Regions from separate parts of the Paenibacillus uliginis N3/975 genome, predicted to be linked through region 1. Evidence: predicted binding sites of a transcription regulator. Region 1 holds the regulator's gene; the other holds the start of a gene.
What was found. Region 1 encodes Rex, which represses fermentation and respiration genes when NADH is low (regulators of the CRP and FNR family bind a similar motif). Its sites were predicted from a motif close to TTGTGAAATATTTCACAA; they were not measured.

Region 1 (5,694 bases):
CATTTTCACGCATGGTGTAAATGGCGGCTTCATTCATGACACTTTCAAGCTGGGCACCTGAAAAACCATATGATTCCTCCGCGATTTTTTCCAAATCAACGTCCGCATCTAGCGGTTTATTACCCGCATGCAGATTTAAGATGTGTGCGCGTCCTTTTTTGTCCGGAAGATCAACTTGAATATGGCGGTCAAACCGTCCAGGGCGAAGAAGTGCGCTATCAAGCATCTCTTTCCGGTTCGTTGCTGCTATAACAAGAATACGCGGTGCATCCGTCGTAAAGATACCGTCCATTTCAGTTAACAACTGGTTCAATGTCTGATCATACTCCCGCTGCTGCCCGCCTTCACGCTTGCCGCCGATCACATCAATCTCATCGATAAAAATAATCGCGCTCTGCTTGTTTTCTTTGGCTGCGCGGGTGCGGGCATCTTTAAACAGGTCCCTGATACGGCCAGCACCGACACCTACATACATTTCAACAAATTCACTGCCCGATGCAGCAACAAATACCGAGTTTGTGTAATGTGCTGCCGCCTTAGCCATCAGTGTCTTACCTGTTCCCGGAGGCCCTGTCAGCAAAATGCCTTTCAATGGGCGAATTCCGAATTTTTTGATCTCTTCATGACGGATTAGAAAATCAAGCGCCTCACGCAGCTCCTGCTTCGCGTTATCCTGCCCTCCGATTTCTTCAAAGGTCAGCTTTGCCATGTTACCCTTTTTCCGTTTACGTTCACCACCTGCACCTACAGCTATCCCGCCCTTCATCTTGGCAATAAAGAGAAGAGCTCCTACAAGCATGGCTGCAATGAGGATTGGAACAACATTAATGCCAATGAATGCAAGGAATACGAACAGCACAGGGATGAAGCCAATCAATACTTCCTTGGACCACTTAGGCATGATTCCACACCTCCATTTTGCCGGGTTGGCGTGGTAGAATTATGAACTTACCTGACTTGCCGTCGGATAAACTTACATATACGTTCTGGTCATCAATTTGAGCGTTTGCTTTCAAAGTAGGTGAGTTTTTTGCCAGTTCATCCAAAGATGACTGTATATCGGTGTACTGCTTGTTATCCATCGCTTCGGCTACTGATAACATAGCCTCATCCCACCATTGGTTCAGTCGCTCGGACGAGTGATCTTCCACCTCAAGCTTCAATGTACGTTTACCGACAACCGACTTACCTTCCTTGTTTATATGTTCGACCAGACCCCGTAAATTCGTTTCTGGTTCTAAATCAAGTTTCAAAGTGACTGTATCCTGTTTAATATCTATTTGAGAGTTGTTCACTCCATCATACTGTGATACCACATTGGCCAGTGGATTCTGAAGAGCCATTTGCCGATACAGAAACCAACCGCCAAAAAGCACCGATGCCGATATAACAACCGTCAGAACGACAGGAACAATGCGTAGTTTCAATGTATTTCCTCCTTGTTATATGATGTATATTATTGATGTATCACGTTTGATACATCAATAATACATATATCTATACACACGAATCCGCCTCGTTAATACAAATATGAGTATATCACATCTTATATACTTTTTTCATTCGAGTCTGTGAAAATATTTAAAACTATTTTATCAAGATTTTTTGTAAACGCTTACACATAATCTTGTCATTTAACACTCCGCCTATTGATGGAGTGTTAAATTTTGTTATTGATTGGGTAGAATAATGTCTTCACCGATCTGACTTCCATCCTGAAACCGATAAAACCGGTATTTCGTCTCATTGTTTAGATGGTATAACAGATGCCATGCGTATTCTCCTTCATACATACCTAGAACAAGTCTTTCGATTACCGAACCAGGCAGGTCACTCTTGATCTGATTACGCATTTGAGCTTCCGATATACCACCGCTCAGAGGTTCGCTGTGTACAGCTTCGGCTCCATCCAGTGGTTTATTCTCTTCCGTAAACTTCACCCATACGATGATATCCTGGTTTTCCGTATCCTTACCGGTAACGACCCAGTAAATGCTCTCTTTATCCCATACCGATTTATAAGTTTTGTCTTTCTTCATCAAACCGCCATATTGCTGAGCAGCCTTGATAGCCGCGTTCTCTTCCGACCATTTACCAGACATTACATTTGAATAATAAATCTGAATAAACAGCAATATGAGCAGAAAACCGGAAATGCTGAGAAGTATCCACTTCGTTTTTTTCTTCAATCTGCGTTCCTCGCTCCCTTGTTATTCCCTAAAGGGTCAACAGCCGCTCGAACGCACTTTGGGCTTCACGGCGAATCTTTTCTTCATCCAATGTAAGGCAAATTCCGTTTTTGACGACCTGCTTACCATCTACCCACACATGCTCCACGTCCTTGGCACTCGCTGAATAAACCGCATGCGAGATAAAGTCCGTATGTGGCAGAAAATGTGCCTGATCGGTATTTAACGCGATAAAGTCCGCTTTCATTCCGGGAGCCAGCGTCCCAACACCGTCTAAGAATAATGATTTCGCTCCATATTCTGTTCCCATACGAAGTGATTCAACAGCAGGGACTGCTGTTGGATCGCCACTGACACCCTTATGAATAAGAGCAGCGAGTCTCATTTCCTCAAACATATCCAAATTGTTGTTGCTCGCAGGACCATCCGTACCCAGTGATACGGTAACTCCTGCTTTAAGCAGTTCCGGTACCCGGGCGACACCGCTTGCCAGCTTCAGGTTGCTTCCCGGATTGTGGGATACCGCTACCTTATGAGTCGCCAAAATCTCAATCTCTTCATCCGTTAAATGAACTGCATGCGCAACAAGCGCCGGGCGTGAGAAGACGCCAAGTTTTTGAAGATGAGCTACTGGCCGCAACCCGTAATCCCGAACATTCTGTTCGACTTCAGTTACTGTTTCTGACATATGGGTGTGAATTGGCAAATCCAGATCGTAAGCAGTCTGCACAAACTTTTCGATGTAATCCGGAGGACATGTGTAAGGCGCATGAGGCGAAATCATCGTTGTGATACGTCCATCAGCTTTACCGTGCCAGTCCTTCGCAAATGCTGTAGCCTCCTTCAGCTTGTGATTCTGAACATCTGGAGGACACAAACCGATTACACCGCGAGTAAGTACCCCCCGCATACCGGACTGCTCAGTCACGGCTGCTACCTGATCCATATGATCATACATATCGAGGAAGGTCGTCGTGCCGCCTTTCAGCATTTCGATCACAGACAACGAGGTACCCCAATATACATCATCAGCTGTAAACTTCGCTTCCATCGGCCACATTTTCTCCTGCAGCCATACCTGAAGTGCCAGATCATCCCCGTATCCACGAAGAAGCGACATAGCCGTATGACCATGCGTATTCATAAGACCAGGCATGAAAAACAGATGTGTGCCGTCGATAATCTCCATATTTTCCTCAACCTTCGGTTGTTCTTCACCGATATAGGTAATGAGATCGTCTTCGATGACCATATATCCGCGCAGAACCGGCTTTTCGTTCTGAAGTACAGCAAAGGTTCCGTTTTTAATCATCCATTTACGCTTCGTCATGATCGGCATCTTCCTTTCCGTTATCCAAATAATAAGCCAGACTCTGCAAATCCGTCGTGAAGTCAGCTGTATGAATCCGGATGTGCGGAGGAGCTTTCAAGATCGTTGGCGCAAAATTCAGAATCGCTTCAATACCGGATGAGATCAGTTTATCCGCCACATCTTGTGCTTCGACATCAGGAACGGTAATAATCCCGATCCGGATTCCGAACTCCTTAATAGTCGCCGTCAATTCTTCCATCGATTGAACGACTAAATTGTTGATTTTAGTGCCGACTTTGGGAGTATATGCATCGAATATAGCTACAATCTTCATATTATCTTTCAAAAAAGCGTTGTAATTGGAAAGGGCGTGTCCAAGATTACCAGCACCCACAAGCACTACATTAATCTGCTGGTCCAGTTTAAGAATATGACGGATTTTCTCGATCAAATAAGAGACGTCATAACCTATCCCTTTTCTGCCAAAATCTCCAAAATAGGCAAGATCCTTGCGGATTTGCGCCGGATTTAGGTCGAGCTTCTGTCCAAGCTCCTGTGAGGACACCGTTGCAACCTCACGAAGATGAAGTTCGTTCAGATAGCGTAAATATACGGGCAGTCTGCGAACCACGGCCTCCGAAATTTTATCCGATTTCATGCATGCTCCCCCTAATGATAAACTCAAAATAAATAACTTAAATTCTTATTGTATCGCCTCGTCCCCGTGAAGCCATTCCGCAATGCGGGGAACCATCTGCTCTGTCCGCATATGTTCCATTTTCGGGCCAGGCAGTGAATATAAAAAGTATTTTCCGTAATAAGATTCAATCACACGGGTATCATAAACAATCACAATACCCTTGTCTTGAGCTGTTCGCACAAGACGCCCGAAACCCTGCTTAAAGCGAATAACCGCTTGAGGTACGGATAGTTTCATGAACGGATTTTTCTTCTGCTGCTGCAGTAACTCGCTCTTCGCTTCGACAAGGGGATGGTTGGGCGGTTGAAACGGTAGCCTTACGATAGCCAGGCATGTCAGCGCCTCTCCCGGAATATCGACCCCTTCCCAGAATGAGCTTGTCCCAAGCAGCACCGATGCGCTGCTGTCCTGAAACCTTCGAATCAGCTTGGTTCGGCTTGATCCATCCATCCCTTGTCCGAGTACGGATATATCACTGGATGACAGAACTTCCTTGAGCGGATCATACACCTGGCGCAGCATACGGTACGAGGTAAACAGTACCAGCATTCGTCCATGAGTTGCCTTAGCGGCATCTGCAAGTGATTGAACGAGTGTACTCACAAAGTTCTGATCTCCCATGGTCCCCTTAACGCTTGGGAAATCCCTTGGAATTAATAACAGTGCTTGCTCACGGTAATTAAACGGTGACGGAAGCTGCACGGTATTCAGCTGCCCCTGATCTGAAGCATCCTGCAGCCCAAGATTATCGATCATATACTGAAACGATTTATCTATAGATAGAGTTGCAGAAGTGAGAATGATACTTCTTTTTTTATCGAAGAACAGCTCTTTCAACTGCCCGCTCACATCAACTGGCACGGCAAACATCTGCAGCGATTTACTGCGAAAATTACCGTTCGCCTCCATCCAGTAAACCACGCCTTCATCGTTCAGAGTCATGAAAAATTTCAGATTCTCCCGGTGCGCAGCCAAGTCCTTAAAGAGGCCGTTAATATCCGTAATCAAACTGTCTGCTCCATAATCATTCAGTTCTTCCCGAACCTCAGATGTTAGCATGTCTCCTTTGCGAACGACATCTCCCAAGGTGACGTGAATCTGATTCTCTAACTCCGTCAAACTTTCCCAGTCTTTTGGCTTCTTGGATGGTGACAGTCGGAGCGTAAATTGTCCTGCATCCCCCGCAGAAGCATCTCCGCGTTCAGGAAGAAGTCCGAACAGAAGGTCACTGAGCCGATCCCAGCTCTCCTTGACAGTAATTAGATCAGGGTATAGCCGGTCAATGACTACCGTCCATTCCCCCGCCTTTTCGTGCGCCGACGTTTGAAGCAGTTGACGGAGTGCTGGCAACTGTCCATTGCGGCTGTCCTTGTAGAGACGTGTAAGGGTGTGTACCACCGTAAAATACTTCATATGGAGCCCGAGATGCTTCCCCGCCACATCTTCCAAGTGATGAGCCTCATCAATGACCAACCGCTCATACGACGGCAACA
Region 2 (5,694 bases), 160 kb from region 1:
ACACACCCATCTGGTGGTATGGAAGAATCTCAAATTTCTCTACACCGTTTAAAGTGCCAATGAAACGTCCGAGTTCAAGTAAATCTTCTTCCTGCTCATGAATTCCAGGCACGTATACGTGTCTGATCCACATTTTACGGCCATTATCAGAGAGCCACCGCGCCATCTTCAAGGTACGCTCATTTGATTTTCCTGTCAGTTCGATATGCTTCTCATCGTTGATGTGTTTGAGATCGAGCAGTACCAAATCGGTATTTTCGAGCAGTTCACGAATCTTCTCCGGTTCATTGTATCCGTTGCTATCCAGTGTCGTGTGAAGGTTCCAGCGACGCTTCGCCTCCTTAAACACCTGAGTAACGAATGGAAACTGTAGGGTCGGCTCTCCGCCTGATACGGTGAGTCCGCCACCGGAAGAACGATAGTACTGAAGGTAGGGTTCGATTTCAGAGAGCACCTCATCCACCGACATTTCATTCCCCTCATTCAAGCCCCACGTATCCGGGTTATGACAGTATTGGCATTTTAACAAGCATCCTTGCATGAAGAGCACAAAGCGGATACCCGGACCGTCCACCGTTCCGAACGTTTCTATGGAATGCACATGGCCTTTAATCATATGATGTCATCCTTTCTGTATCCGCTTTGTCATAAGCAAAGTTTGGTCATTTAATTATATACTTTATCCGGCCGTATTACATCGAACCGTGGAAAGTACGATTAATGACATCCAGCTGCTGCTCACGAGTCAATTTAATGAAGTTTACAGCATAACCCGATACACGGATCGTTAATTGCGGATAATTTTCTGGATGCTCCATAGCGTCCATCAATTGCTCACGATCAAATACGTTAACGTTCAAATGATGCGCTTTGCTGCCAAAGTAACCATCCATCATTGCTACCAAGTTAGTCTCACGGATAGCAGCTTCTTTACCGAGTGCTTTTGGCACGATTGAGAAGGTGTTCGAGATACCGTCCAGGCTGTCTTCATAAGGCAGTTTTGCTACCGAACTCAAGGAAGCAAGCGCACCTTTTTTGTCGCGTCCGTGCATTGGGTTTGCACCAGGTGCAAATGGCTCTCCCGCTTTACGTCCATCTGGAGTAGTACCCGTCTTCTTACCGTATACCACGTTCGAAGTAATCGTCAGTACGGACTGTGTTGGCAGTGCATCACGGTAAGCTTTATGTTTGCGGATCATGCCCATGAAAGTCTCAACCAGTTCAACAGCGATGCTGTCAACTCGGTCGTCGTTGTTTCCGTAGCAAGGGAAGTCGCCCTCGATTTCAAAATCAACAGCAATGCCATTTTCATTGCGAACTGGCTTCACTTTAGCATATTTAATGGCACTCAAGGAGTCAGCGGCTACCGACAATCCGGCGATACCACATGCCATCGTGCGCAGAATATCACGGTCATGCAGCGCCATCTCAATACGCTCATAGGAATATTTATCATGCATATAGTGAATTACGTTCAGCGTGTTCATATACAGCTTCGCGAGCCATTCCATCATCGGCTTGAAGCGTTTCATTACTTCTTCATAGTCGAGGGTCTCTGCAGTAATAGCAGGGAACTCAGGACCAACTTGAACACCGGATTTTTCATCACGGCCGCCGTTAATAGCATACAGAAGCGCTTTAGCCAAGTTTGCACGTGCTCCGAAGAACTGCATTTGTTTACCGATACGCATAGCCGATACGCAGCAAGCAATACCGTAGTCTTCACCGTAGATCGGACGCATCAGATCATCGTTCTCATACTGAATGGAGCTCGTTTCGATGGATACTTTTGCACAGAATTTCTTAAAGCCTTCAGGCAGCTTCTCTGACCACAGTACAGTCAGGTTTGGTTCAGGTGCAGGTCCAAGATTGTAGAGTGTGTGCAGGAAGCGGAAGCTGTTCTTCGTTACACGAGTTTCGCCGTTCATTGACATACCGCCAATGGATTCTGTTACCCAAGTTGGGTCACCGCTGAACAGATCATTGTAATCCGGTGTACGCAGGAACTTAACGATACGAAGCTTCATTACAAAATGGTCAACCAGTTCTTGTGCTGTTTCTTCGGTCAATGTGCCTTCAGCCAGATCACGCTGGATGTAAACATCCAAGAATGAAGATACACGTCCGAGGGACATCGCTGCACCGTTCTGTTCTTTAATAGCTGCCAAGTAACCGAAATACAGCCACTGGAATGCTTCTTTTGCTGTTGCTGCCGGTTTAGAAATATCAAAGCCGTGCATTTCAGCCATTTGTTTCAGTTCTTTCAATGCACGAATTTGCTCTGACAGTTCCTCACGAAGACGAATCACATTCTCGTCAATCACATCAACCTCGAGACTGTCCAGCTCTTTCATTTTATCTTTAATTAAGAAATCAATACCGTATAGTGAAATCCGACGATAGTCGCCGATAATGCGTCCACGTCCGTATGCATCGGGAAGTCCTGTAATGATACCGGCTCTACGCGCAGCCCGCATCTCGGAAGTATAAGCGTCAAATACCCCTTGGTTATGGGTTTTGCGAATGTTTGTGAACATATCAACGATGCCTTGCGGAAGTTCAAATCCATAAGCATTACATGCGTCGATCATCATCTTAATGCCGCCGAACGGCTGAATGGAACGTTTGAATGGCTCATCGGTTTGTACCCCGACGACTTGTTCTTTGCTTTTATCCAAGTAACCTGGCTGGTGCGAAACAATTGTAGAAGGAGTGTTTACATCCACATCCAGCACGCCGCCCGCTTCCCGTTCTTTTTTTGTCAGGTCCGATACGATGTCCCATAATGCTTTGGTGTTCGCTGTAGGACCAACCAGAAAATCATCAACACCGTAATAAGGATCAATATTCAGCGCAATAAATTCGTTAACATCTACTGCTCTGTTCCATTTTCCTGTTTTGAACCCTCTCCAACCGGACTGCATGTCTTTAATTTCTTTTTCAATCACCGACATTTTTAAATCCCTCCATGTTCTGTTGTTGAGGCATGAGTTTATAGTATATCTTTCTCATGTCCACCATCCCAGATCAATAAAATGTGACACATTTCACAATGTTGGGTGTGAAGCCCCGGCTACATTCCGAGCCGCTAAACTGTAAGAGTTATTATCTGAGATTGTTTTTACACTTTAATTGTAGTCCCGTTAACTGAAAACAGCTGTGACAAATATCACAAACAAGGTGATATTTGTCACGCTGATTCACTTACAATTTATCTATCTATATTAGCTGTCAAAACGTCCGTAGAACGCGTTGCGATACACATCTGCGAGCTCAGTTACGAGAGGCAGTTTTGGATTCGCAGTTGTACATTGGTCTTCAAATGCACGGTCTGCCAAGTACTCCACCCGGCTTTCAAAGTCTGCCGGATCAAAGCCGAGCTGCTGGAACGATTCCTCAATGCCAAGTTTTTTGTTTAGGTCGCGAATCGCTTTGATCAAGCTGTTCACGCCTTCTTCGGTTGTGCGAGCCGGCAATCCAAGAATGCGGGCAATCTCTGCATACTTTTCATCTGCTACGAAGTGGGTATATTTAGGCCATGCAGCAAACTTCGTCGGTTTCATGGCATTGTAACGGATGACGTGAGGCAACAGAATCGCATTGGTCCGTCCATGTGCGGTATGATATTGACCGCCCCATTTATGAGCAAGGCTGTGGTTGATGCCCAGGAATGCGTTGGCAAAAGCCATACCAGCAAGTGTCGATGCGTTATGCATTTTTTCACGAGCCAGTTTGTCGCCAGTCAGTGCCGACTTCTCAAGGTACTGGAATACAAGCTGAATAGCTTTGATTGCAATACCATCTGTATAGTCGTTGGCCATTACAGATACATAAGCCTCAATTGCGTGTGTCAGAACGTCCATACCCGTATCGGCAACTGCTGTTTTAGGCAAGCTGTACACATACTCTGGATCGATAATTGCCACGTCAGGCGTCAGCTCATAGTCTGCCAGAGGATACTTCGTATTCCCATGCTCTTTATCGGTGATAACCGTAAATGAAGTTACTTCCGAACCAGTACCCGATGTTGTTGGGATTGCTACGAACTTCGCTTTTTGACCAAGTCTTGGGAATTTGTAAATCCGTTTGCGAATGTCCATGAATTTTTGCTTCAGATTGTTGAAATCAGTGTCCGGATATTCATAGAACAGCCACATCCCTTTTGCTGCGTCCATCGGAGATCCACCGCCAAGGGCAATGATGCAGTCCGGCTGGAATCTCTTCATCATTTCAGCACCGCGCTGAACCGTAGTTGTTGATGGATCCGGTTCTACTTCAGAGAATACTTCGATGGCAACCGGAACCTGACGCTGACGAAGATAATGCTCAACTCTTTCTACATAGCCGAGTTTCACCATCATAGGGTCAGTAATAATGGCAACACGTGTGATATCCGGCATTTTGGCAAGGTACTGGGTTGATCCTTTTTCAAAATAAATTTTGTTCGGTACTTTGAACCACTGCATATTCACGGTACGACGGTTCACCCTTTTCACGTTGATGAGATTGACGGCGGTCACGTTCGAAGATGTCGAGTTACGACCATACGATCCGCAGCCCAAGGTCAACGACGGCAAGTTTGTATTGTAGATGTCACCAATACCACCCTGTGACGAAGGCTGGTTCACGAGTATCCGGCAAGTTTGCATACGGTCCGAGAACTTATTGATGATTTCTTCGTTATTCGAGTGAATAACTGACGAGTGACCCATACCGCCAAAAGCAACGATTTCAGCAGCACGGTCAATTCCTTGATCTGCTGTCTTCACTTTGTAGCAGGCCAGGATCGGGCTAAGCTTTTCAGCTGATAGCGGGAACTTCGGTCCCACGCCTTCAATCTCAGCTACCAGGATTTTTGTTCCTTTCGGAACTTCAATTCCACATGCTTCAGCGATCTTCACAGCAGGCTGTCCGACGATTGCAGGGTTTACCGCGCACTTCTCTGCCACTATTGCACCTGCGGTCAGCTTCGCCGCTTCTTCTTTGTTCACGAAGTAGCAGCCGCTCGCGATCATTTTTTTCTTCACTTGTTCAAAAATAGCTTCTTCTATAATAACAGCCTGTTCCGATGCACAGATCATGCCGTTGTCAAACGTTTTTGAGAGAATGAGGTCATTGACCGCTTGATCAAGATTGGCCGTTTTTTCAATAAAGCAAGGTACGTTCCCGGGTCCTACACCGAGTGCCGGTTTCCCGCAGCTGTACGCTGCTTTTACCATGGCCGATCCGCCTGTAGCCAAAATGCAAGCTACATCAGGATGGTTCATCAGGACATTGGTCTTTTCCATAGACGGTTCGTCAATCCATTGAATACAGCCTTCCGGAGCACCGAGTTTTACTGCGGCATCCAGCAAAATCTTCGCTGCTTCACGGCTGCAGGCTTGTGCGGATGGATGGAAACCAAAGATGATCGGATTTTTCGTCTTAATGGCAATAAGTGCTTTAAAAATTGTCGTTGATGTCGGATTCGTTACTGGGGTAATCCCCATAATGATACCTACAGGCTCAGCAATCTTTTGGAAGTTGTCATAAGAGTTATCTTCAATAACGCCAACCGTCTTATTGTACTTAATACTGTTATGAATATATTCGGTGGCAAACATGTTCTTGATGATTTTGTCTTCGTATACTCCACGGCCCGTTTCCTGCACAGCCAGTTTGGCCAGATGCATATGCTTATCCATCCCTGCCAGC

Region 2: pflB (formate C-acetyltransferase) is a predicted target of Rex. The motif match lies at 3,036-3,053, and genes of this name have one in related genera.

Annotation. Positions count from the first base shown of each region.
Region 1 is NZ_LT840184.1:3,797,066-3,802,759, forward strand. It holds gene B9N86_RS17915 (AAA family ATPase) at 1-901, opposite strand, end outside; gene B9N86_RS17920 (hypothetical protein) at 894-1,427, opposite strand; gene B9N86_RS17925 (cell wall elongation regulator TseB-like domain-containing protein) at 1,671-2,189, opposite strand; gene B9N86_RS17930 (amidohydrolase) at 2,218-3,519, opposite strand; gene B9N86_RS17935 (redox-sensing transcriptional repressor Rex) at 3,506-4,159, opposite strand; gene dinG (ATP-dependent DNA helicase DinG) at 4,205-5,694, opposite strand, start outside.
Region 2 is NZ_LT840184.1:3,960,100-3,965,793, forward strand. It holds gene pflA (pyruvate formate-lyase-activating protein) at 1-616, opposite strand, end outside; gene pflB (formate C-acetyltransferase) at 693-2,954, opposite strand; gene adhE (bifunctional acetaldehyde-CoA/alcohol dehydrogenase) at 3,225-5,694, opposite strand, start outside.